One region of the Paenibacillus sp. S-12 genome, then DNA from elsewhere that is predicted to be linked to it. Evidence: riboswitches for the same ligand, from Rfam matches in the RefSeq annotation. Region 1 holds a riboswitch; each other region holds the start of a gene.
The links. A riboswitch is a leader RNA that binds a small molecule or an ion and turns the genes downstream of it on or off. The one in region 1 is predicted to bind cyclic di-AMP.
Positions count from the first base shown of each region.

Region 2: it holds a riboswitch for cyclic di-AMP, as region 1 does, so the genes downstream of both, NO352_RS22435 (C40 family peptidase) here and NO352_RS11620 (3D domain-containing protein) in region 1, are expected to answer to the same signal.
Region 3: it holds a riboswitch for cyclic di-AMP, as region 1 does, so the genes downstream of both, NO352_RS02345 (hypothetical protein) here and NO352_RS11620 (3D domain-containing protein) in region 1, are expected to answer to the same signal.

Region 1 covers NZ_JASIUF010000012.1:55,139-62,851, reverse strand. The annotation lists gene NO352_RS11640 (sensor histidine kinase) at 1-1,736, shown strand, start outside; gene NO352_RS11635 (transporter substrate-binding domain-containing protein) at 1,920-2,708, shown strand; gene NO352_RS11630 (amino acid ABC transporter permease) at 2,863-3,519, shown strand; gene NO352_RS11625 (amino acid ABC transporter ATP-binding protein) at 3,512-4,234, shown strand; cyclic di-AMP (ydaO/yuaA leader) riboswitch at 4,480-4,648, shown strand; gene NO352_RS11620 (3D domain-containing protein) at 4,651-5,364, shown strand; gene NO352_RS11615 (polysaccharide deacetylase family protein) at 5,445-6,593, opposite strand; gene NO352_RS11610 (dihydroorotate dehydrogenase electron transfer subunit) at 6,981-7,682, shown strand; gene NO352_RS11605 (dihydroorotate dehydrogenase) at 7,663-7,713, shown strand, end outside.
Region 2 covers NZ_JASIUF010000024.1:40,326-48,038, reverse strand. The annotation lists gene NO352_RS22460 (LysR family transcriptional regulator) at 1-89, shown strand, start outside; gene NO352_RS22455 (NAD(P)-dependent malic enzyme) at 297-1,505, shown strand; gene NO352_RS22450 (YwhD family protein) at 1,689-2,189, opposite strand; gene NO352_RS22445 (M1 family metallopeptidase) at 2,308-4,284, shown strand; gene NO352_RS22440 (carbamoyl transferase) at 4,289-5,110, shown strand; cyclic di-AMP (ydaO/yuaA leader) riboswitch at 5,428-5,569, shown strand; gene NO352_RS22435 (C40 family peptidase) at 5,573-6,052, shown strand; gene NO352_RS22430 (hypothetical protein) at 6,351-6,872, opposite strand; gene NO352_RS22425 (response regulator transcription factor) at 7,044-7,649, opposite strand; gene NO352_RS22420 (sensor histidine kinase) at 7,646-7,713, opposite strand, start outside.
Region 3 covers NZ_JASIUF010000004.1:12,014-19,726, reverse strand. The annotation lists gene kdpC (potassium-transporting ATPase subunit KdpC) at 1-190, opposite strand, end outside; gene kdpB (potassium-transporting ATPase subunit KdpB) at 288-2,297, opposite strand; gene kdpA (potassium-transporting ATPase subunit KdpA) at 2,392-4,071, opposite strand; gene kdpF (K(+)-transporting ATPase subunit F) at 4,126-4,203, opposite strand; cyclic di-AMP (ydaO/yuaA leader) riboswitch at 4,508-4,685, opposite strand; gene NO352_RS02345 (hypothetical protein) at 4,700-5,107, opposite strand; cyclic di-AMP (ydaO/yuaA leader) riboswitch at 5,178-5,368, opposite strand; gene NO352_RS02340 (hypothetical protein) at 5,761-6,132, shown strand; gene NO352_RS02335 (hypothetical protein) at 6,272-6,490, opposite strand; gene NO352_RS02330 (glycosyltransferase family 2 protein) at 6,542-7,713, opposite strand, start outside.

The DNA.
Region 1 (7,713 bases):
TTGAAACAAGCCTGCAAAACAATTATTTGAACCAAGCTAGAATGGCCGCTAATGAAGTTGAAGCGGCCATTCGTCACCACAAGCTTATGGTAGAAACCTATGCGAGAATCATTCAAGGCATATTCGGTACTTCTAGTCGTATTAAAGCCAAGTTAGACCAAGTGACGGAATGGTATGCGAGTCAGCCTAATGAGCTTTTATTTGGCTATTGGTTTACGATGCAATCCAGTTCTCGATGGGCAGACAAATTTGCATCATGGTATGGATACGATGAGGCAGGCCAGCTTCGAAATTTTTATAGACAAGATCATGTGGATGAGTCATTGCCCCAGTATCGAGACGATCCGCGATATGACTATTATCATGGTGCCGTAAAGAAGAATGGAACCCACCTGACAGCATCTTATATCGACCCTTATCTCAACCAACCAATGATATCCATCAGCACACCTATATACAATTCAAGAGGCACACTGCTCGGTGTAGCCGGAGTTGATATACGGTATGGCGATTTGAAGCAGTTAGCAAGTAAGCTAAGTGTGCACCCCAACAGCAAGATTCTACTAATTACCCTTCAAGGTGATTTACTATACGACCCTGACAAAGATAGAAGCGTTTATGACAATATATACACTGATCTTAATGAAGATGCAGTTTCTTTGCTGCGCAAATTAGGAGATCAACAGGATGCCTTTATTTTGGATGATTATCATGGAAATTCAATGTATGTAAGTTCTGTAACGCTGGAGGAAGCGAACTGGAGAGCGATGATTATGCTGCCTGCGAGTGTAATCAACAATGTACTTATTCATGTATGGATTGTCACACTGACCACGATTAGCGTTAATATTGTAGCGATTTATTTCCTTATGAACTGGTGGATACGCAGACTGATCGTATTTCCGCTGGATCAATTAGTGAGTGCCTCACACCGAATTGCAAACGGGAACTATGAAGGTACAGTTTGCATCGACTCAAATAACGAATTTTGCATGCTTGGCTCTGATATGAATCGAATGAGCGAAGCATTGCGTCAGAAGGCTAAGATGGAACAGGAAATAAAGCGTATGAGCGCTTTGCAGGTTGTGGGGGAGATGGCTGCTGCAATCGGTCATGAAATACGGAACCCGCTAACGACTATAAAGGGATTTTTGCAGCTTCTGCGCAATAAACCGGAGCATGCGAATGAACATCTTTACTTTCATACGATGTTGGAGGAAATTGAGCGTGCAAATTCGATCATTACTGAATATTTGTCCCTGGCCAAACATAAGATTGCTCAGTTCCGCCCCCATTGTATGAATGAAATCATTAGACAATTATACCCGCTGGTTCAAGCGACAGCATCCGCGAGCTGCCAGGATATTCGATTGGATCTAGCTCTGGTTCCTCAAATGGAAATGGATGAGAAGGAGATTAGGCAGCTTCTGCATAATCTCATCCGTAATGGCCTTGAGGCAATGGATGAAAATCAGGTTCTTACCATTCGGACTCGTTCTGAAGAGGGCACAGTAGTTCTAGAGGTGGAAGATGAAGGTCCTGGCTTTACACAAGATGTATTGCATACAGCAGGTACCCCATTTGTCACAACGAAGGAAAAGGGGACTGGGCTCGGATTGTCCATTTGCTACAGCATTGTGGAGCGCCATGAAGGGCAACTGGTCATTCAATCCTCACCGGGACGAACCTTGATTACCATCCGTTTGCCACTAACTCAAAAAAAGAATGATTTGTAGCCTCTATATTACCATAATTGACCGATGTATTATAAAATGAAAGAATTATGCACTATTACTCTATTTTGTTGTAATGAGCCTGCGAAAAAATGGTTGTATAACTATGCATATATGTGTATAATGATGTTACCTCACCAATTGCGAGCGGGGAAATCACATAAATGATGAGCGGGGTTGAAGGATATGAAATCACTGAAAATTGTTGCGGCATGCACACTCATTTTATCCTTATTAGTTGGCTGCGGTGCTAAAGAAGACCGTCTAGCAACTGTTCAAGAAAATAAGAAACTGGTACTTGGCACGAGTGCTGACTATCCACCATTTGAATTTCGCAAAACGGTAGACGGCAAGGATCAAATTGTCGGATTCGATATTGAGATAGCAAAGGAAATTGCGAAGGATTTGGGCGTAGAGTTAGAGATTAAGGATACATCTTTAACGACGCTGCCTGAGGAATTAAAAACAGGCAAGATCGACATTGCCATCGCGGGGTTGGATCCTTCGCCTGAACGGGAAAACGCAATGGAATTCTCTACACCCTATTATTTGGCGGAAGCTGGAGTCATTGTACGTGCAGCTGATAAGGACAAGTACAAGACACCTGAGGATTTGAAGGGACTAAAAGTTGGCGTACAGCTCGGATCGACATTCGAGAATGTCATACAGCAAATTCCAGATGCAAAGAAGGAAATGCTGGATAAAGTAAATGATCTCGTGCTGGCGTTGGAAGCAAATCGCTTAGAAGCGGTTGTCGTTGAGAAGCCTGTAGCAGCTGCATTTGCGGCAAACCGCAAGGAGGTTGCTGTCGCGCCTGTTGAGCTGAAGCCAGCGAGCGAAGGGTATGTGATCGGTGTTCGCAAGGGCAGCGTGAAGCTGCGCGATGAAGTGAATAAAACGCTTGAACGCTTGAAGCAGCAGGGGAAACTGGACGAATATATTACACAAGCGGTACAACTGGCGGAACAGCAATAAAACAGCGGCTGTCGCTTAACAATGACGGTCAATGCTTTTACGTATGTGACGTGTTCGCTCCTCTTGGGAATCCAACCAGTGAGGGGCGTTTTCTCTTTATTATAGAAGAAATACAGATTATGAGCCGTTATGCGTAGGGAAGGGGTAGGTTGTCATGTTCGATTGGATCGACATGTTATGGAAATATAAATTAGGGTTTGTATCTGGTGCTGGCATTACGGTGCTGTTGTCCGCGATATCTGTCTTATTCGGGCTGTTATTGGGTGTCACCATTGTACTAATGCGAATGTCGAAAATTAAGCCGCTGAAATGGTTTGCAGTGACTTATATTGAAGTATTCCGTGGAACACCACTGCTTGTACAATTATTCATCATTCATTATGGTCTCGCGGAATATGGTGTAGAGTTTACGGCTTTGACATCTGGGGCAATTGCCCTCTCCTTGAATAGTGGAGCGTATCTGGCTGAAATCTTCCGAGCAGGCATTCAATCTATTGACCATGGACAGTTGGAAGCAGCTCGTTCACTCGGCATGTCCAAGTCGATGGGAATGCGGCTGATCGTCCTTCCACAAGCATTTCGCAACGTTATACCGGCGATTGGGAACGAATTTATTACGATCATTAAGGAAACTTCGATTGTAAGTACGATCGGGATTGCGGACTTGATGTTTGAGACAAACATCATCCGTGCCAAAATCTATTCGGCTATGGGGCCGCTGCTGGGAGCGGCATGTATCTACCTGATTTTAACCTTTACATTATCGAAAGTGGTAGCACGTTTGGAAAGGAAGTTGAGCGAGCATGATTGAGATTCGGAATTTGCACAAATCGTATGGTAAATTAGATATTTTAAAGGGTGTCAACTTGTCAATCGATCGCGGTGAAGTGGTAGTAGTTATTGGTCCAAGTGGATCTGGAAAGAGTACGCTCCTTCGTTGCATTAATTTGCTGGAAACACCAACCAAAGGTGACATATTATTTGAAGGTCAATGCATCACGGACAAGTCACATAATATAAATAAGACACGTGAGAAAATGGGAATGGTTTTTCAATCATTCAACTTATTTCCTCATATGACTGTGCTCCAAAATATTGCACTTGCACCGATCAAGGTCAAAAGTGTGCCTGAAGCCGATGCTAAAAAACTGGCAATTGAACTGCTTGGCAAGGTTGGACTGGCAGATAAGGCAAATGCTTATCCAAGACAACTGTCCGGAGGACAGAAGCAGCGTATAGCCATTGCTCGTGCGCTTGCTATGCAGCCTCATGTAATGTTGTTCGATGAGCCAACGTCTGCGTTAGATCCAGAGATGGTTGGTGAAGTTCTTGAGGTTATGAAATCATTAGCTGCAGAAGGAATGACAATGGTCATTGTAACTCATGAAATGAACTTTGCAAGAGAGGTGGGAGATCGGATTCTGTTCATGGATGGCGGCAATATTGTGGAGGAAGGCTCTCCACAGCAGCTTTTCAACCAGCCGGCACATGCAAGAACGAAAGATTTCTTAAGTAGAGTTTTATAAATAGCTTACATCACAAAGGCATCCAAATCAGGGGTGCCTATTTTTGTTAAGTCCATTTGAAAGCGTTTTCGTTTACAAATCAGAAATATGTGTTATGATAGGTCTATAAAGATTACAAAAATGTCATCTGGGATTACAAATTTGTTATGAAATAAAAAAATTTCGAAGCTTCAAACCATTGGGGGGCGCGGGTTCCAGAAACTTACCATCATATTCCTGCGCACAGGTTACAAAATTGTGATATGATGCAATCCGAGCCGAAACGACACACCCGTACGGGGGACTATTGACCGGTGTTCAATATTTTACCGAACACCTTGGGGTGAATCGCTTATTCCGCAAATGGAATAGCGTAGGGGAACTCCTTGACCCGAATCCGACAACTAACCCCGCAGGCTAATGCACAGGAGGAAAACATGCGTAAAAGAATTACAGTAACGATTACAGCTGCTTTACTTGGACTTGCGTCCATTCTTCAAATTTTGCCGGCACAGGCGGAGCCCTATACGGTAATAGAGGGAGAAACGTTTTATTCAATTGCTAAGAAATACAACATGAGTGTTGAATCTGTATTGTCGGCAAATCCGACAATCAATCCTAAAAATTTGTATGGTGGTCTTTCCATCGAGCTTCCAGGACCTGTTGTTCAAAAGTCTGTATTGGAAGGTATGCCAGTCGGTAATGCTTTGGGTGGAGCAAATAATAACGGACAGGCAGTGAAGACGGCTTCGGCTTCAAATAATGAAAAGGCAGTTCAACAGGCTGCTCCTAAAAATGTGGTTCAAATGTCCTCAGGACGTACAGCAACATATAAAAAGACATTAAATATGCGTGCTACAGCATATACGGCCCATCCGAGTGAAAACGGAAAATGGGGTGCGGTAGATGCTTTGGGCAACGCATTGAAACTTGGTACAGTTGCAGTGGATCCAAAAGTCATTCCACTGGGTACGAAATTGTATATTACGGGATATGATTTCAAACACTTGCCAACAGGCGGAATGGTTGCGGTAGCTACAGATACCGGCGGTGCAATCAAGGGGAAAAAGGTTGACATTTTTGTACCGGTAAGTAAACAGACAGGCAACACATTCGGCGTGCAAGACGTAAAAGTGTACGTGTTGAAATAATATCTACTATTATAAAGTAGATCATACTTAATACCAGCAATTGAATAACAAGCCTCGCCATTCGGCGGGGCTTGTTTTATTTACTCCTTCTTCTCCTTCTGATCCTGAAGCAAATCCGGTAAGGTAACGAATTCATATTGGCGCTCCCTTAACTGCTTAATTATAGAAGGGAGTGCCTTTACGGTTCCATGCAAATACCCATTCTGTGTGCTACCGCTTGCATGCTGCAAAATAATGGAGCCTGGACGAACTTCACGCATGACATTCTGCAATATGTGTGATGCGCTCAAACCTCTCCAGTCATTTGAATCTACGTCCCAATTGACGACCAAGTACCCGTTATCTCCTGCCCATCGCAGTTGCTCCTCATTTATCTCGCCATATGGCGGACGGAAATAACGCGGTTTATATCCGATAGACTGCTCAATAATCCGTTCCGTATCCTTTAACTGATGCTCAAAGGCAGGAAGCGTGAGCCTCGTCAACAACGGATGGTTGTACGAATGATTGCCGATGATATGGCCTTCGCGAACCATACGTTCGACCAACTTCGGATATGCCTTGGCACGAGTGCCTACAAGGAAGAAGGTGGCTTGTATATTGTGCTCCTTCAATATATCCAAGACAAGCGGTGTAATTCGATTATCTGGTGCGTCATCGAAGGTAAGGGCAACTTGTCGTTCGCCTCGACGTTGCTTTGCATTTAATTTGAAAATATGCGGATACTTCACCCTAAGCTCTGCAATTGTGAGCTGTCGTTTCTTCATTTTATGCATGCTAGAACGTGAAGATTGCGAAGTTTGTGCTGCAGATTGAGATGTGCTCGATTTTTGCCAAGTTTGCTTGCGAGCATTCGAATCATTTTCTATTTGTTGTCTAGAATGAGATTGCGCCTGCTTCTTTTTCAGTTCTTTGCGTTCTGTCTGCTCCGTCGTAACGGTGAACTTTGGCAAATGAATCGTTTCTAATCCAGTTGTCCCATGTAAGCTATTGTAGCTTTGAGAATGGGTGGTCTCTGATCCAGCCTTGAAAATGCGGGGGACAGAATGAGTGCGATCTTTCGTCCACAGGCTTTCAGTTGATGAATGGATTGATTCTGATTGCGTTTGATTGGGCTTGATCGGAGGAAGATTGGGTATGGATGGCGCTTCCTGTTGGCGAGCGAAGCAGCCAGCTACTGCGAGCAAGCACAAAGATAATACAGATAAACAAATTTGTTTATTTCGCATAGTGCCATTCCCCCATTCCGTAGACATCAATGTTCTTGTTATGTCCTTGGGGGTAAAGAAATATGCCCCAATCATCATTCAACAGTGACAGGGAATTAATCTCATTGTACAGGCAGCTGTTTCAAGCACGACTTGTAACTTCTTGCTAATATTCTGAAAATTTGCGAAACCATTGTCATAATGATGACTGATTTGTGATATGTGTCACAGTAGGGGGAGGTTTAGAACAGGCATAGTAGAGTTGTAAAGGTGAGAAAAGCTTTAAATAGGCCATATCGGGCCGCCACAGTAGGGTGGGGCTTTTCTTACGAGCAGGAATCTGCACGTCTCAATAATAACGTGAGAAGGATGCAGACTATCCTTACTCGTGAAAAAAGGAGCATACTTGTGTATACGATTCTTTCCAACGAACGCATCTCTGAAGGCATTTACCTCATGACGGTGGAGGGTCAGTTTCAAGCAAGAATGGGACAATTCTATATGCTGCGAGCCTGGAATATGGCACCCGTTCTGTCTCGTCCAATCAGTATTTGTAATCTGGAGCGGGATCGCATTCAATTCCTGTACAAAATTGCAGGAGAAGGCACACGATTGTTTGCACAGCTTCGTGAAGGAGACCGTATACAGCTGGAAGGGCCGTTCGGCAATGGTTTCCCCCACGTTAAAGGACGAACTGCGCTAATCGGAGGCGGTATAGGCATTGCACCCTTATTGTATACAGCGAAGCAGCTGGATAAACCGGATATTTATCTCGGCTTCCGAGGACAATCTTATTTAACGGAAGTTTACGAACCATATGCAAACGAATTAGTGGTTCGCGTAAACGGAAATCTGCTTGATGACATTGACTTGAGCAAGTATGACAATGTGCTTGTTTGCGGTCCACTCGGTATGATGAAGGCGATCGCTTTACAAGCAGAAGGCTTGGATACGAAAGTATATGTTTCTTTTGAAAAACGGATGGCTTGTGGAATCGGAGCATGTTATGTGTGCACAGTAATGAATAAAAACGGCAACCGCAAAGTATGTGCGGACGGGCCTGTATTTTTAGCGGAGGAGGTGGAATGGCATGCGGAACTTAGCTTGTAATGTGGCCGGAATTCCGTTCAACAATCCGATT
Region 2 (7,713 bases), on a different contig from region 1:
AACTGTGCTGGAAAGAAGACCACCATCTGTCGAAGGACTGCCTCAGTATGATTGAATGTATGCGTGAGATGCCACTTCAGGGCGTGTAGAGATGCATAATAGATCCAGAGAACGATTATAAAATCACAAAAAAGTTATTCACCAAATTGATCATAAATAAAATTTATTAGCTTATATGCGGAACGTATTTCCCTTTTCTCTGTTAACGTAGCACAATGTAGCATGAGGCTTATCTGCAATTCCATTGGCGGAAGGGTAAGCCTCCTCGGAGAGAATAACAGGGAGCTGATTGTAGTATGCCAGTAGCACTGGACATCAAAGAGGAATCGTTACAACTTCATAAGAAGCTGCAAGGCAAAATTGAAGTAACAAGCAAAATTGAGGTCAATTCCCCAGAGGATTTGAGCCTTGTATATACACCAGGCGTAGCTGAATCATGCCGACTTATTGCAAATGATAAGAATGCGGCCAATGAATATACGTTACGCGGCAACATGATCGCCGTCGTTACAGACGGTTCCGCCGTTCTTGGACTAGGCGATATCGGCCCATATGCGGCTATGCCGGTCATGGAAGGCAAATGCATGCTGTTCAAGCAGTTCGGCAATGTCGATGCGTTCCCGATTTGTCTCTCCACGCAAAATGTAGACGAAATTGTCAATATCGTCAAAAACATGGAGCCGACTTTCTCCGGTATTAACCTGGAGGATATTTCTGCACCACGCTGCTTCGAAATTGAGCGGCGCCTGAAGGAAGAGACGAATATCCCGATCTTCCACGATGATCAGCACGGCACTGCCATTGTACTGCTTGCTGCTTTGATGAATGCGCTGAAAGTCGTACACAAACAAATGTCGAACATTCGCGCCGTGATTAACGGTGCTGGTTCTGCTGGTATTGCTATCGCGAAGCTGCTGCTGAAGGCAGGTGTTCAGCATGTGTCCCTTGTGGATTTAAAGGGCGTAGTTTGTGAGGGAGAGGAATGGATGAATCCTGCGCAAGCAGACATGGCGATGGTAACGAATCGCGAACATATTCGCGGTACACTGACCGAAGCCGTACGCGGGGCAGACGTATTTATCGGTGTATCCGCACCCAAGGTGCTTACACAGGAACATGTTCGTTCAATGAACGAGAAGCCGATTATTTTTGCCATGGCGAATCCAACTCCGGAAATCTTCCCGGACGAAGCGCTCGCGGCTGGAGCAGCGGTAGTTTGTACGGGTCGTTCCGACTTCCCGAACCAAGTGAACAACCTGCTTGCATTCCCTGGCATCTTCCGTGGTGCGCTCGACGTTCGCGCTACCGACATTACAGATGACATGAAGCTGGCGGCAGCCCGCGGCATTGCAGCAATTGTAACGGATGCCGAGCTCAGCCCAACCTACATCATTCCGAATCCGCTCGATAAGCGAGTTGTACCTAGCGTTGCTTCTGCGATTGCACAGGTTGCTATCGAGACAGGAGCCGCGCGGGTGGACAAGATGCCAATATACCGTGTCTAAGCGTATTAATACCTTTCCTTAGTTGGAGCAACGGGTATCACCTTAGATGATTAAGTAAAGCTAAATAGAGCATGTAGCCCTATCTTTATCGATAGATAACTCACTATATACAGTTATATAAAAGAAGGCCGCTGTACTGATCCTGAGATCGGCATAGCGGCCTTCTTTTATAAGCCATTATTACTAAGATAACTGTTCCTTCACTTCTTCTGGCGTACGTTCCCACCATTCTGCATTGTGTGTCATAAGCAACTCACGCAGCGCAGCCTTATCCTCTGCATTCAGCTCATCGACGAGCACACGGCGCTTCATCGCGTAATCCATGCGATTAACATGATCAGCGAGCATCTTCCAGCCGCGCTTAGCCTCCGCATCAATCAGCATTTCACAAGCCGCCAAGCCGCCATAGAACGCACCTTCTGGTGAACGGTCAACAGCAACCCATACGATCCAGCATTGCCGTCCGTTCGGAACATCTTCCTTATTAGTAGAGAACTTAATGCCACGCTCCACCTTACTCTTCGCATGCATCGCTCCCAAATCAATGTACGCCTTCCCTTCATCGATGATGACAGGCGAGACATTGTTCAGATCGATACTGCCCGAACCAAATCCTTTATGCTTACCACTGCTCATGACATTCAAAGCCAGCGGCTTCTTAACTTTCTTATCTGAAGATTCCATTCCACTGTACACTCCTTCCTTGCCCACGAACTCAAAATCATTTTCATTTTAGCTAATAATCTGCAAAAAGCCAACATATACATGCTGTAGATGCTTGTCAACGGGAGGTTAAAAACGTATGACCCGAAGCAATGTATATCGCCGGCTCTTATTCACTGCCTTGCTCTTAGCCGCCTGCAGCTTCCTCCTCGTTTGGTTCTGGCCGTCTGGATCCGTCCCATCACTTGGACCCGAGGTGAATAAACAGGCGGTTCAGGAACCAATCACGCAGCAAGCTGTGGAGACTCCCAGTGTGGAGGTGCTAAGTGAACGTATTGCCGAATATCATATTGAAGTTAAGCTGGACGAGTCCACTCACACGCTGATCGGCAAGCAAACAGTCACTTGGACCAATCCCGGGAAAGCAACTGTAAATGAATTATACTTCCATTTTTATCCGAACGCATTCCGTTCGCCGGACACGACCTTCATGAAGGAGTCTGGAGGAAGATTGCGTGAAGACAGGTTGCCAGCCGACGGATATGGCGGTATGACGTTAAAATCGTTATCCACGGTTGACGGCATGTCCTTAATGAACCGCACACAATTCGTACAACCGGATGACGGCAATTCGAAGGACGAAACACTCATGAAGCTGCGACTTACGAAGCCCGTACGCAGTCAGGAAAAAGTTACGCTTCGCATGGAGTTCGAAGTCAAGCTTCCAAAAGTATTTGCACGTATGGGTCATGCCGATGATTTTGTGATGGCCGGCCAATGGTTCCCGAAGATTGCTGCATTTGAAAAAGCAGGTGTTCGCGGGCGATCCTCCGATGGATGGAATCTTCACCAATATCATGGCAATTCAGAATTCTACTCGAATTACGGCATTTACAGTGTGCGTATTCAAGTGCCTGACAATTACATCGTTGCTGCAACTGGATTTCCAACAAAGACGCCCGTTATTGCGGACGGGAAAAAATCGTATCAATTCTATGCAGATGACGTCCATGACTTTGCGTGGTCAGCCTCTCCGAAATTTGTTTATTTTGAAGAACCATTCTCCTCCAGCCAAGTTCCAGGAGTTCGAATCAAGCTGTATTTGGATCCGAAGCATAAGGATTTGAAGGAACGATATTTCTACGCTGCCAAGACCGCATTATCGAAGTTCAGCGAATGGTACGGCAAATATCCTTATTCCACCTTGTCCATTGTCGTTCCACCTAAGGCAGGTAATGGAGCCGGCGGTATGGAGTATCCAACCTTGATAACAGCGTTTGGGGCAGAAGATGAGAGTCCAGGCTATGACTTGGAGCGAACCGTCATTCATGAAATTGGGCATCAATATTTCTATGGAATTCTTGCGTCTAATGAATTTGAAGAAGCTTGGCTTGATGAAGGTTTTACTTCCTATGCGGAAGATAAGCTGATGGAACAGGAATTCGGCGTACATCCTAATAATGCGGTACAAGCGAGCTATATTACAGATCCGGCTCCACTCAAGCTGGAAGCTTGGCGATACAACAACCAAGATCATTACGCGGAAAATGTGTACATGCGTGCCAAGCTGGTTCTTCTCGCTATTGAGAAGCAGGTTGGAGAAAAGATGATGAACCGCATCATGAAAACCTATACGCAGAAATATCGTTTCAAGCATCCAACAACAGCCGATTTCCAGCGCGTCGTTGAACAGGTAACGAATCGCAAGTGGATTGATTTCTTCCAACAATATGTGTACAACGGTCAAATGGCAGACTTCGCTGTAGAAAATATTGAATCTCGTACGATTGAAGCAAATGGCTCTATCAAATATGAAGCGACTGTTCACATTCGCAAGCTGGGAGCCAATTATCCTTCTATTCCAATCGTGTTTGGATTTACCGATGGAACTACAACACGCAAGTCATGGAATGGAGAAGGAGATCGAATTCAGTATACGATAACCCATAAAACACCGCTTAGCTGGGTAATGGTCGATCCACTGTACACTATTGTCGTCGAAAACAAGCATATCAACAATTACATGCGTGCTCATGTCGACGAACCTATTCGTACGCGGGTTAACTTGTCCGTTATCAAGGTAATCGAAGCAATTACGAACATTCTGGGGTGGTGATCGCGTGAAAACCTATGTTCGATCAGGCTGGAATTGGTGCAAAGATCATATTTACATTTGGATTATTCTATTTTTGTACCAACTGTTATGGGGGTTCTTCCTCTACCGTTTCGTCGATGGAATCGTGACGCCTATCCTGCGCCGCTACCCAGATCCTGCACCTACTGAAATGAGCAAGCAGCTCTTTCTAACAGAAAGCCAATTCCATCTAATGAAGACAAATGACTATATGCCATACTTTTGGGCCCTTATCGGCTTCATCGCCATCCATTTGCTGCTTACGCCCTTTATTCATGCGGGCGTATTCCATGCTATGTCACGTCCCAAGCAGCAGGGGCTGGCCTTCTTTCAAGGTATCAAGCTTGTATGGAAGCCCATGCTTGTCCTATATTTGTTAGAAGTTCTCCTCATCACGATCCCTGCCATATGGTTCGTTCCCTATACTGCGAATGCACTGTCAACATCGAATTCTCTTACTTCCTTGCTTATGGCCATAGCCCCCTTTGCAATCGCTTGGCTTATTGGCGGCTGGCTCGTTCACCAACTTTTCCTGTTCCTGAACTTTGGTGCCGCATCAGATACACCATTAATTCGCTCTGTGACGGCTGGTACGCGGCGCCTGCTGCCCATCCTCGGGCTATCTCTAATATTTATCGGAACTACAATTGGAATAGGCATTATGTCTACATCCGCTGCCGCAATGTTCACAGGCATTACCGCACTCATTATTCAACAGGCGCTGCCTGCAATTATGACTATGCTGAAAATGTGGGGATTATCTGCTCGTCATGCGGTATGGCAGGAAGCTGAACAGCAAATGAAATAAACAAAATAAATGAAGCAATAGATCAAGAAGTAATGAATAGATAGGAATGAAAATAAGGACATCATGAAGTGATAACATTACAAAAGTTACAAGGCGTTACGATGAAATGATGCACAGCAGCATAAGAAAAATAAAAAACTTGTCTATCAGCGAAAAATAACGCTGATTTGACAAGTTTTTTTCGTGTCAAGGACAAAAAATATTTGTCAAAGGAAAAATCGTCTGTTACAATAAATCTAGATTTATTACAACTTTGTCATGAAAGCGGCACTAACTCTTGCAAAATTGTTACTATCGCACGCAGCAATACATATCCCAAAACCAGATTGCCGAATTTCCGGATAGTCCGGAAAGCGGGGGAACCAGTTTTTACGGGTGAATTGATCTTGAAACACAGGGATCATAGGGGTCCTTCAACCGAACCCTCCAGCTAACCTCGCAGGCACGGAAGGAGCTTTCCCTTTGAAGAAGAAGCTAGTTACAGCGGTACTCGGGCTGAGCGTTTTGTTTACATCGCTCGGAGCGGGAAGCACATTCGCAGCATCCAAAATGGACAACACGATTGACGGTTTGCTAGGCATTTCGTACAAGTATGGTGGAACATCAACGAGTGGCTTTGATTGCTCTGGATTTACCAAGTACGTGTTCAAAAAGTTCGAAATTGATCTCCCTCGCACATCTTCGTCGCAATTCGACTCTGGCGACAAAGTAAGCAAAGACGAGCTTCGTCCAGGAGACCTAGTTTTCTTTGACACAAGCGGCGGCAACGGTGTATCTCATGTCGGTATTTACGTAGGCGATAACAAATTCGCACACGCTTCGACTAGCAAGGGTACGCGCATCGACAGCCTAAGCATGGACTACTACGAGAAGCGCTATGTAGGTGCTCGTCGAGTTTTGAGCGAGAATGACTTTTCGTCTATTGCTACAGACGATAAATAGCTTACTAGTTTCCTGCACTCTTAATATTATTGAACGACTGCATAACCCGATGAGAAGCGCTACGCGCCTTTTCGTCGGGTTGTTTCATTTAATCCCCTCGCATCCGTAACATTTCGGCTCCTTTATCCTATGCAGCTCTGCATGCCAATGATTCATGCTTCTATATATATTTACGAAATCATTACCTTTTGGTTTCTGCACAATTTCCTAGCCTATATAACACAGGGACATACGCTGCCGCGCATGTCCCAATATTTAAAATCTGGATATTCAGCATACTTGTATCGGCGCTGCACACTTATTTGGCTGACCCGTTTAATTCTTGGAATTTCGCCTTTATCTCTTCTGGTGTGAGCCCATCTGCGTCTGCTGCTGCCTTATGCTTTTCTTCCTCATGCTGAAGCTGCGTTTGACGATCCTCGACAGGCTTCCCGTTATCGTGATGTTTCTCGTGGAACAGTCGTCCTTTTATGCCCAATTTCTCACGCAGTTCCTGACGAATTTGCTTGCTGCTTTTCCCTTCTGTCGAAATGCCATGCTTCTTGGCGAGCAATTGAACCTTTTTCTCATGAAGCTGTTTCATTTCTGTACGGAGCTCTTTCATCTGAGCTTGTATCTGCTCTAACTGCTTGTCTGTCTCCGAATCCTGCTGCTTCGCATTGGACTGTCCTACCTTCGTTGCGGCTACACTTACGGCAGTCTGGCCTTTGGCCTTATCTGACACAGCATTTTCCCCATTGCTGCTTTGCGCTGCTGCAGGCGATGCCATCAACAGAAGCATCAGACATGTCCATGCTGCTACGGTTGAATTGCGTTTCATTGGTTCCACCTCCTTATGTAAGGGATGGCTATAGTATGTTCGTTAATCCTGAAATGAAACTGAAAATGAGCTAAATATTCGTTTATGGTGGGTCACACCTGAATAAGACAAGACTTGCAGGAAACGTCTCACGTCCACGCCGCCCTGTATCTTGTACATCCAGTTGTTTATTTAGTCCAGCCAGCCTTTTTCCCGCGCAATTCGAATGGCCTCAATTCGCGTGCCCGCTCCGACTTTACTGAGCGCATCTGACATATAATTGCGTACCGTTCCGTAGGACAAGAACAACTTTGCACTAATATCCTGCATGGACTGCCCTTCTTCTGCAAGTTTCAGCACTTCCTTCTCCCTTGGAGACAAAGGGCAAGGATCCTCCCAAGCCGCTAGTGTCAATTCGGGACTCATCACCCGCTTGCCCGCGTATACTTTGCGAATGGCATCCGACAATTCATCACTTGGGCTGTCCTTAAGTAAATACCCCCCTACACTGGATGCCATTGCACGCTGGAGATAGCCCGAGCGAGCAAATGTTGTCAGCATAATGATTCGGCATGCCCATCCTTTTTTCTTGACCGCATCCGCAACATCCAGCCCCGTCATGAGCGGCATTTCAATATCCAATACAGCAATATCGGGATGCAGCTCCTCTATTAATTCCAGCGCAACTTTTCCATTCTCCGCTTGACCAACCACTTCGATATCACCTTCAAGGGACAATAAGGTGGCTAATGCACTGCGCAGCATCTGCTGATCTTCTCCAAGTATTACTCGGATCATTGCCCTTCTCTCTCCTTCCCATCACGAATAACGCGAGGTATAACTAACGATAATGCCGTCCCTT
Region 3 (7,713 bases), on a different contig from region 1:
AATTCTGTCCAATCAGCTTCGAGCCTAGCAATTGCCCCTTCTCATTGTATACCATGCTTCCATTCGCCTGCTTCGGCATGACCGCCTGCGCAAGCCCCGTCATCGCAAATGGATAAGCTAGTCCGCACAGCAGCAGTAGACCGATTGTCGTCCGTACCATCGCTCCACCAATATTCATACGCTCTCCCATGTTCGTTCATCCTCTCTTCTTCCTTGATCGAACCCGAAATCATATATTCAACAATATTCTCTATCTATGTCATTGCCGCCAAACACCCAAGCCGATGCTACACCAGCATTCCCACAATCAGATCGATCAGCTTAATGCCGACGAAAGGAGCTATCAGCCCGCCCAAGCCATACACGAACAAGTTACGCTGCAGCAGTTTAGCCGATGACATCGGCTTATAGGCGACGCCTTTGACCGCCAACGGAATTAATAACGGAATAATAATGGCATTAAAGATAAGTGCCGATAAAATGGCCGATACTGGCGAATGCAAGTCCATTATATTCAAGGCAGACATTTGCGGGATGGCAATCATAAACATTGCGGGTATAATCGCAAAATATTTCGCTACATCATTTGCAATACTGAATGTCGTCAGAGCACCGCGCGTCATTAGCAACTGCTTGCCGATAGACACCACTTCAATAACCTTCGTCGGATCAGAGTCGAGATCAACCATGTTCGCAGCTTCCTTCGCTGCGGCCGTACCGCTGTTCATCGCAATGCCGACATCGGCTTGCGCCAGCGCAGGAGCGTCATTCGTACCGTCCCCAGTCATTGCTACAAGCTTGCCCTCCGCTTGCTCCTTGCGAATAAGCGCCAGCTTATCTTCCGGCTTGCTCTCCGCGATGAAGTCATCGACACCAGCTTCCCGCGCAATCGTCGCCGCCGTCAACGGGTTATCCCCTGTACACATCACGGTACGGATGCCCATGCGGCGAAGCTGCTCGAACCGCTCCCGCATCCCGGGCTTCACCGTATCCTTCAAATAAATTAAGCCATATATGTCACGTCCTACGGCTACCGCCAGCGGCGTGCCGCCGGCAGAAGCGATCGCATTCGAATTGGCATCCAAATCCTGCGGCACAGTACCTCCTTGGGCGATAACCCAGCGTTTCACCGCATCAACAGCTCCCTTGCGCACACAGCGTCCATCCTTCAAATCCACACCGCTCATGCGCGTTTCCGCTTTGAAAGGGATGAATTCTCCTTGGACAGCAAGCTCAGCATTATACGTAATTCCTGCCTTGGATACCCAATCCACGACGGAGCGCCCTTCAGGCGTTTCATCATGATGGGAGGCAACTGCCGCCCATTCAGACAAGGTATTCACACTCACACCTTGAACCGGAATGAGCTCATGAGCCAAACGATTACCGAACGTAATGGTTCCTGTCTTATCCAAAATAATCGTATGAATATCCCCGCACGCTTCAACCGCCTTGCCTGATGTTGCAATGACATTAAAGCGGGTTACGCGATCCATACCAGCGATCCCGATAGCGGACAGCAAGCCGCCAATCGTGGTTGGAATCAAGCAGACCAGCAGGGCAATCAGTACCCCGGCATTCAATTCAACCTGCAAATAGTTACTGAATATAGGCAGCGTAACGACAACGACCAAAAAGATAAGCGTCAAGCTGACAAGCACGGTATGAAGTGCAAGCTCATTTGGTGTCTTCTTGCGCTGTGCGCCCTCTACAAGCGAAATCATCCGATCCAGGAACGATTCTCCCGGGTCGCTTGTAATTCGAACACGAATCTCATCACTGATCACTTTCGTTCCGGCCGTTACGGAGCAGAAATCCCCGCCTGCTTCTTTCAATACAGGAGCAGATTCTCCCGTAATCGCCGATTCATCGACAGAGGCCAATCCAGAGATTACCTCACCATCTCCAGGAATTATTTCCCCTTCGCGAACAATTACGACATCTCCCTTGCGCAGCTCGGATGAGGATACGCGAACCGTACCTGCTTCCGTAATTTTATTAGCCCATAAATCCCGCTTCGCTTGCTTCAAGGAATCTGCCTGTGCCTTGCCCCGGCCCTCTGCAAGAGCCTCAGCAAAGTTGGCGAACCACACTGTAATGAACAAAATGAAGCTGACTGTGCCGTTGAACCAACGCGGCATTGGCGAGCCAAATGCATCTGGTACGAATGTAAGCAGCAGCGTAATGACGAAGCCTACCTCGCAAATGAACATCATTGGATTTTTAACCATCTGACGCGGATCAAACTTTCGCAGCGCATCAATCGAGGCTGCCCGCATTAAGCTGCCTTGGAACATGCTCCGTTCCTTCGTATCTGTAGTATGTCTGCGCGCCGGTTCATATGGTGCGGGTGTTTTCATCTGTTTTTCCGTTCTCATTTTCCGTTCCCCCTTATTTCCACAACGTCAGATGTTCTGCGACCGGTCCAAGCACGACTGCCGGGAAGAACGTCAGAGCACCTACAATAAGCACTGTGCCGACAAATACGATACCGAACAGCGCCGTATTCGTTTGAAACGTACCGCTTGTATTCGGAATCGGCTGCTTCTTCGCCATCGAACCGGCTACTGCCAGCAGAGTAATGAGCGATACATAGCGCCCTAAGAACATGACGATCCCTGTGGAAATGTTCCAAAATGGTGTTGCGTCGCCCAACCCTTCAAAGCCGGAACCATTGTTCGCAGCCGAGGACGTAAACTCATACAACGCCTGAGACAATCCATGGAACCCTGGATTGGACAGCGTATCCGCCTGTGTAGCAACTGCAATCGCAGTCGGTACAAGAATCAGGATCGGATGCACCAGCAAAGTAACTGCCAGCAGCTTCATTTCCCGGCTTTCCAGCTTGCGTCCCAGAAACTCAGGTGTTCGTCCGACCATGAGACCGGATAGGAATACGGCAATCATGACGTACAGCAGCACATTCATAAAGCCTGCACCAACACCGCCGAATACGGTGTTCAGCATCATATTCGCCATCGGGATCAAGCCGCCAAGCGGTGTCAGCGTATCATGCATATTATTGACGCCGCCCGTCTCTGATGCAGTCGTAACGACCGAATATAGCGAGGATTGAGCAACGCCAATGCGTACTTCTTTCCCTTCCATGCTGCCAGGTCCGCTTAATCCCGCAGCGTTCAATACCGGATTCCCCATATATTCCGCCGTAAGAGAGGAACTAAGCATAATTAGGAACAGGATCGCCATCGAGACGAATAGAACTCGTCCTTCCTTCTTGTTGCCGACCATACGGCTGTAGGTAAATGGAAGTCCTGTACACAGCATTAGCATGAGTAAAATATGAATTAAATTCGTCACACCATTCGGATTCTCAAATGGATGAGCAGAGTTCGCTCCAAAGTGGCCGCCACCATTGTTGCCAAGCTCCTTAATCGACATCATAGCTCCTACAGGGCCAAGCGGAATGTGCTGCTCTGCTCCTTCAACAGTTACTGCACTTTCCATTGGACTTAAGGATTGCGGTACCCCATTCCAGATGAACAGCACACTGGCAACGATCGCAATTGGCAGGAAAATACGCGTAATCGAACGTACAAGGTCTGCCAAGAAATTGCCGAGCGGTTTGCCAGTCAAACCGCGAATAATCGCCATCACTGCCGCAAGAGCTGTAGCAGGAGACGTGAACATTAAGAAAATAATGCCCATCATTTGCGACAGCAGGGACAGCCCACTTTCACCGCTGTAGTGCTGCAAGTTCGTATTCGCCATGAAGCTGATCGCCGTATTGAATGCCACTCCCGGTTCCATGCCCGGAATCCCATTCGGATTAAGCGGCAATACCCCTTGAAGGCGGAATATTGCATATGTCACCACAATCATCAGCACGTTGGTGGCAACTGCCGTAAAGGCGTATGCCTTCCAGCTTTGCGATTTGTCCTTAATGCCGAAACATGTAAATAAAAATCGATCTATCGGCCCAAATACAGAGTCCAGCGGTCTTGGAGCTCCGCTATTATCAAACACCCCTGCCATATATATTCCGATCGGACGCGCTATCGCCAAGGCAAGCAATAAGGTAATTCCAATGGCGATCCATTCGATTGCACTCATCGTTCCGTTCCACCCTTCTCTAATGTACAAATATCAACAATGATTCTGCCTAAACTAAAATCGTTCCGGCTTGACTAAGGCATATAACAAGTAAATGAACAAAGCCGTAATCAAGGTGAATAAGACGATCATCATGAGCGATCACCTCGTTCTTCCACTTCCGCCTTGCACCAATGGAGAATTCCCAATACGCTCAGTCCAAGCAGCGCGATAAGAATCATCATGACTGCATCAAACATTGTCCCTTCCTCCTCCTGAATAAGGTTCTCATCTTACAGGCAATGCTGCCGCGATCCCGTTCTTATCAAGCCTTATTGGCTCAATAAGAACGCGCAGGCAACACAAAAAGCCACACGGAAAGAGGGACCCTTTCCGTGTGGCTTCACTCACGCATTGTCAAATAAACGTACGCGTAATTGTTCCACGACGAAATAAAGGCTGCCTCCTTGGACGCTTACGAGGTTAGCTGACGGATTCGGGCGCGAAGAGTCGCCCTACCAGCCAGGAACGGATTCCTGTGCCGGATTCACCCCTTGCGCGAACTGTAAATGTACAGTTGGCGCACGAACGTTGGTTCCCCCGTTCCCATGAATGGGATTCAGCGGTGAGCATTGCCTATATGGATAAATTAGATGATATCAGATAGTAAAAATGATACTTGATCCGATTGCGTATAAATGACGTAATTCGCACCAAGCAATCGGTAAATCGACTGCGGATGATGACGCTTCGTTACGATTGTGATCGGCTCCGTCGTCCATTGTCGGCATATTTGAAGCAGCCGGCAGGATAGTGCAAAGCTTTGTTCAAATACATAGATTCGGCCAATTGGAACATGAGGCACAGCCCACGCCTTCGGCTCCGTCGTATTGATTCGACATACCGGAGTAACTCCAATACCTTCCAATCGCTTCGCCAACCGTCCATTATGGGCGATACCCGCTATCGAATATCCTGCTCCTTTCAATTGGCGTATAAAGTCAATTCCCATCTCACAGCCTGCGAACACTGCAATGACCCGGTCCGCATCGTACATATCCATTTCCTCCTGTTCATCTGTCCGAAGCCCTGCTTGCAAGAAAGAGGTACGTCGCCATCTGATCAGGCGCGCCTCTCCCGTACGCTTACGAGGTTAGCTGACGGATTCGGGCGCGAAGAGTCGCCCTACCAGCCAGGAATCGATTCCTGTACCGGATTCACCCCATGCGAACGTTGGCTGCTGACTATTACTCAGCTCTGCATTCGCTTTATTGGTTCCCCCGCTTCCGCTTTCTGCGCAATTCAGCGATTGAGACGCAACGGATATCGTTGTTGTTGCTGAACTGAATCTTACGCCTTTCCCCCTCCTGCTGTAAATGAAATGAAAACCATAATTTCTCCATTTCCAAGCAATTGTGATGAACTAATCCCATCTTATCTCTCATTACAGCCTTATTACCTCGCAATTTCTCCACTTTGCTTGTACGGCGATGATTTCATGAGAAAAACAAAGAAATTTAAATAAATACCCGTATGTAAACGCTTTGCTTGACAATTCATTTCAAAATCATGGATTGGCATCTATTTACAATCTTTGTGCCAAAAGGTAGGATACGCAATACGATCGAATGGCTTTCCCATTGCCGTCGGTACAGACAGATTCAATGCATATGTGTAGCGCTTCAATACAAATACAGGAGGATGGACAGAATGTCATACGCAGAGCTTGGCGAGTCCCAAAAATACAAGCTTACAGAACAATGGAAAATTTGGAACGACCTGCATGGCGAACAGCTATTCCAGCCGCAAGATACACAAATTTATATATCTGACGAGCTTGTTTTTGTTCGAATGAAGCCCGCTCAGCTCCATGCCGACTACATGCCTAGCAGGATCAATAAGCACTTACTCCAACGGGCGCAGCGCGCCTTTTCCCAGTGGGAGCAGCAGCAGCGCGGCATCATGTGGGAATCAATTATTCCCCGCGCCCTAGGAGTTCATATTGCACGCATGTGGCTTTCCATGCCTTTGCAAGGAGGTTCTACGTTGGATGTCATTCAGCTTGAGGTGCGGCCAAAATAAGAGATCGTTACAATTAGGGAGATGTTGAAAACAGCGAAATTCGCAATTCAAAAGGGGATGCCATCACCGAAGACTTTATGTCATAAAACACAAAAAACAGCCCTCCTCTTGCTTCGCAAGCGTCAGACTGTCTTTGATCCTATACTTGATTGGAATATATCAGGTGATGGCCATCTTCGAACCCCTTGGCAAACCCGGCTTCGAAGCCATCTCGATACGCAGTTGCTTCAGCTCCCTTATAAATGTTCGAATGCGTCTTCTTTGTCAGCTTAGATTTTCGGTGTCGAATACGTTGCTTCAGTCCCGACAATTGTCTATCCGTTTGTCGGATTTTCCGTATCCGCTTCATTTTATCCAATCGTGTTCTCCCCCTTTCTGCCGCCATTCAACTGCTGCTTAACGGACTCATTTATAACAGATGCAAATGAATTTCTGGAGCTGCCATAATGGGGAGCCCTTCCTCAAGGGCTTCCTTGTCGATCTCGGTACGCTCCACTACTTTCTCAGTCAATTCCCAGCGCGTTAAAGCATGCTCACTCATGAATTCCCTGTATAGATCCCCTTGTCGTTGATAATACCTTCCGGATTCTGTAGTAAACACACTGCCCTCCGCGATTCCCCCATCTTCTGTATGTGATTCCTTCCATTTCTTCGTCACGCTTTCCGCGTCTACCGTTGATCCTGTCGGCCATCCCCTCAGATCAACCTGACTTACGCTTACGATCGGGATGGTTAGGTTCCCTTCAACCGGATGCTTGGTACCCTGTTCAATCCAATAGACAGTCTCTGACAATCCCGCCACAGCCACATGAGTCGGATAGAATGTCTGGCAGCGTTCACCGTTTTGTTTGCCATAACGTTCACGAACACGATGCATCCAATTATAAGGGTTCCGCCACTTTTTCTGGAACAGACTTGCATAATTATCATTTGTGGATTGAGATTGATCCCCAGATGCAGTTGTCCCTTTACTGACAACCTGATATATGCATGTATCCTGAGCGACGACTAGCTTCCGACCACTAAGCCTGATTCGGACATTGTAATCCTCGACCTCATAATATACATGACCATAGCCCTCGTCAAAATAGCCAGTCTCTTCAAATAAGCTACGACGGAACAATAAACAACCGCTTTCCAAATGATCAGCACTGTTCCATTTACTAGGATCCAAAACAGGGCTAGTGGATTCTGAATGATAGTGATGCAAATTTTCCATCTGTTCATCGGTATCCGCAAGCTGCTGCTTCTCATCCAGAACGTACGTCACTGGGCCAACCATTCCAATCTCAAGATCACTATTCAGACATGCCAGCATTTTCGTCAGCCAATTGGATGTAACGAACGTGTCTGGGTTCAAAATACATATCGACGTGCCTTTTGACATCATCAATCCTGTATTCACAGCACCAGCAAATCCTCTAACTTTCTCATGAATATAAAACCGAAATTGTCCGGATTTCTTATTCAAAAAAGCAGATGTACCATCCGTAGACGCATTGTCAACGACGATAATCTCATAAGGCACTTCCGTATAGGCGCGTATGCTGTCTACACACTGTTCAAGAACATCCACCTGAT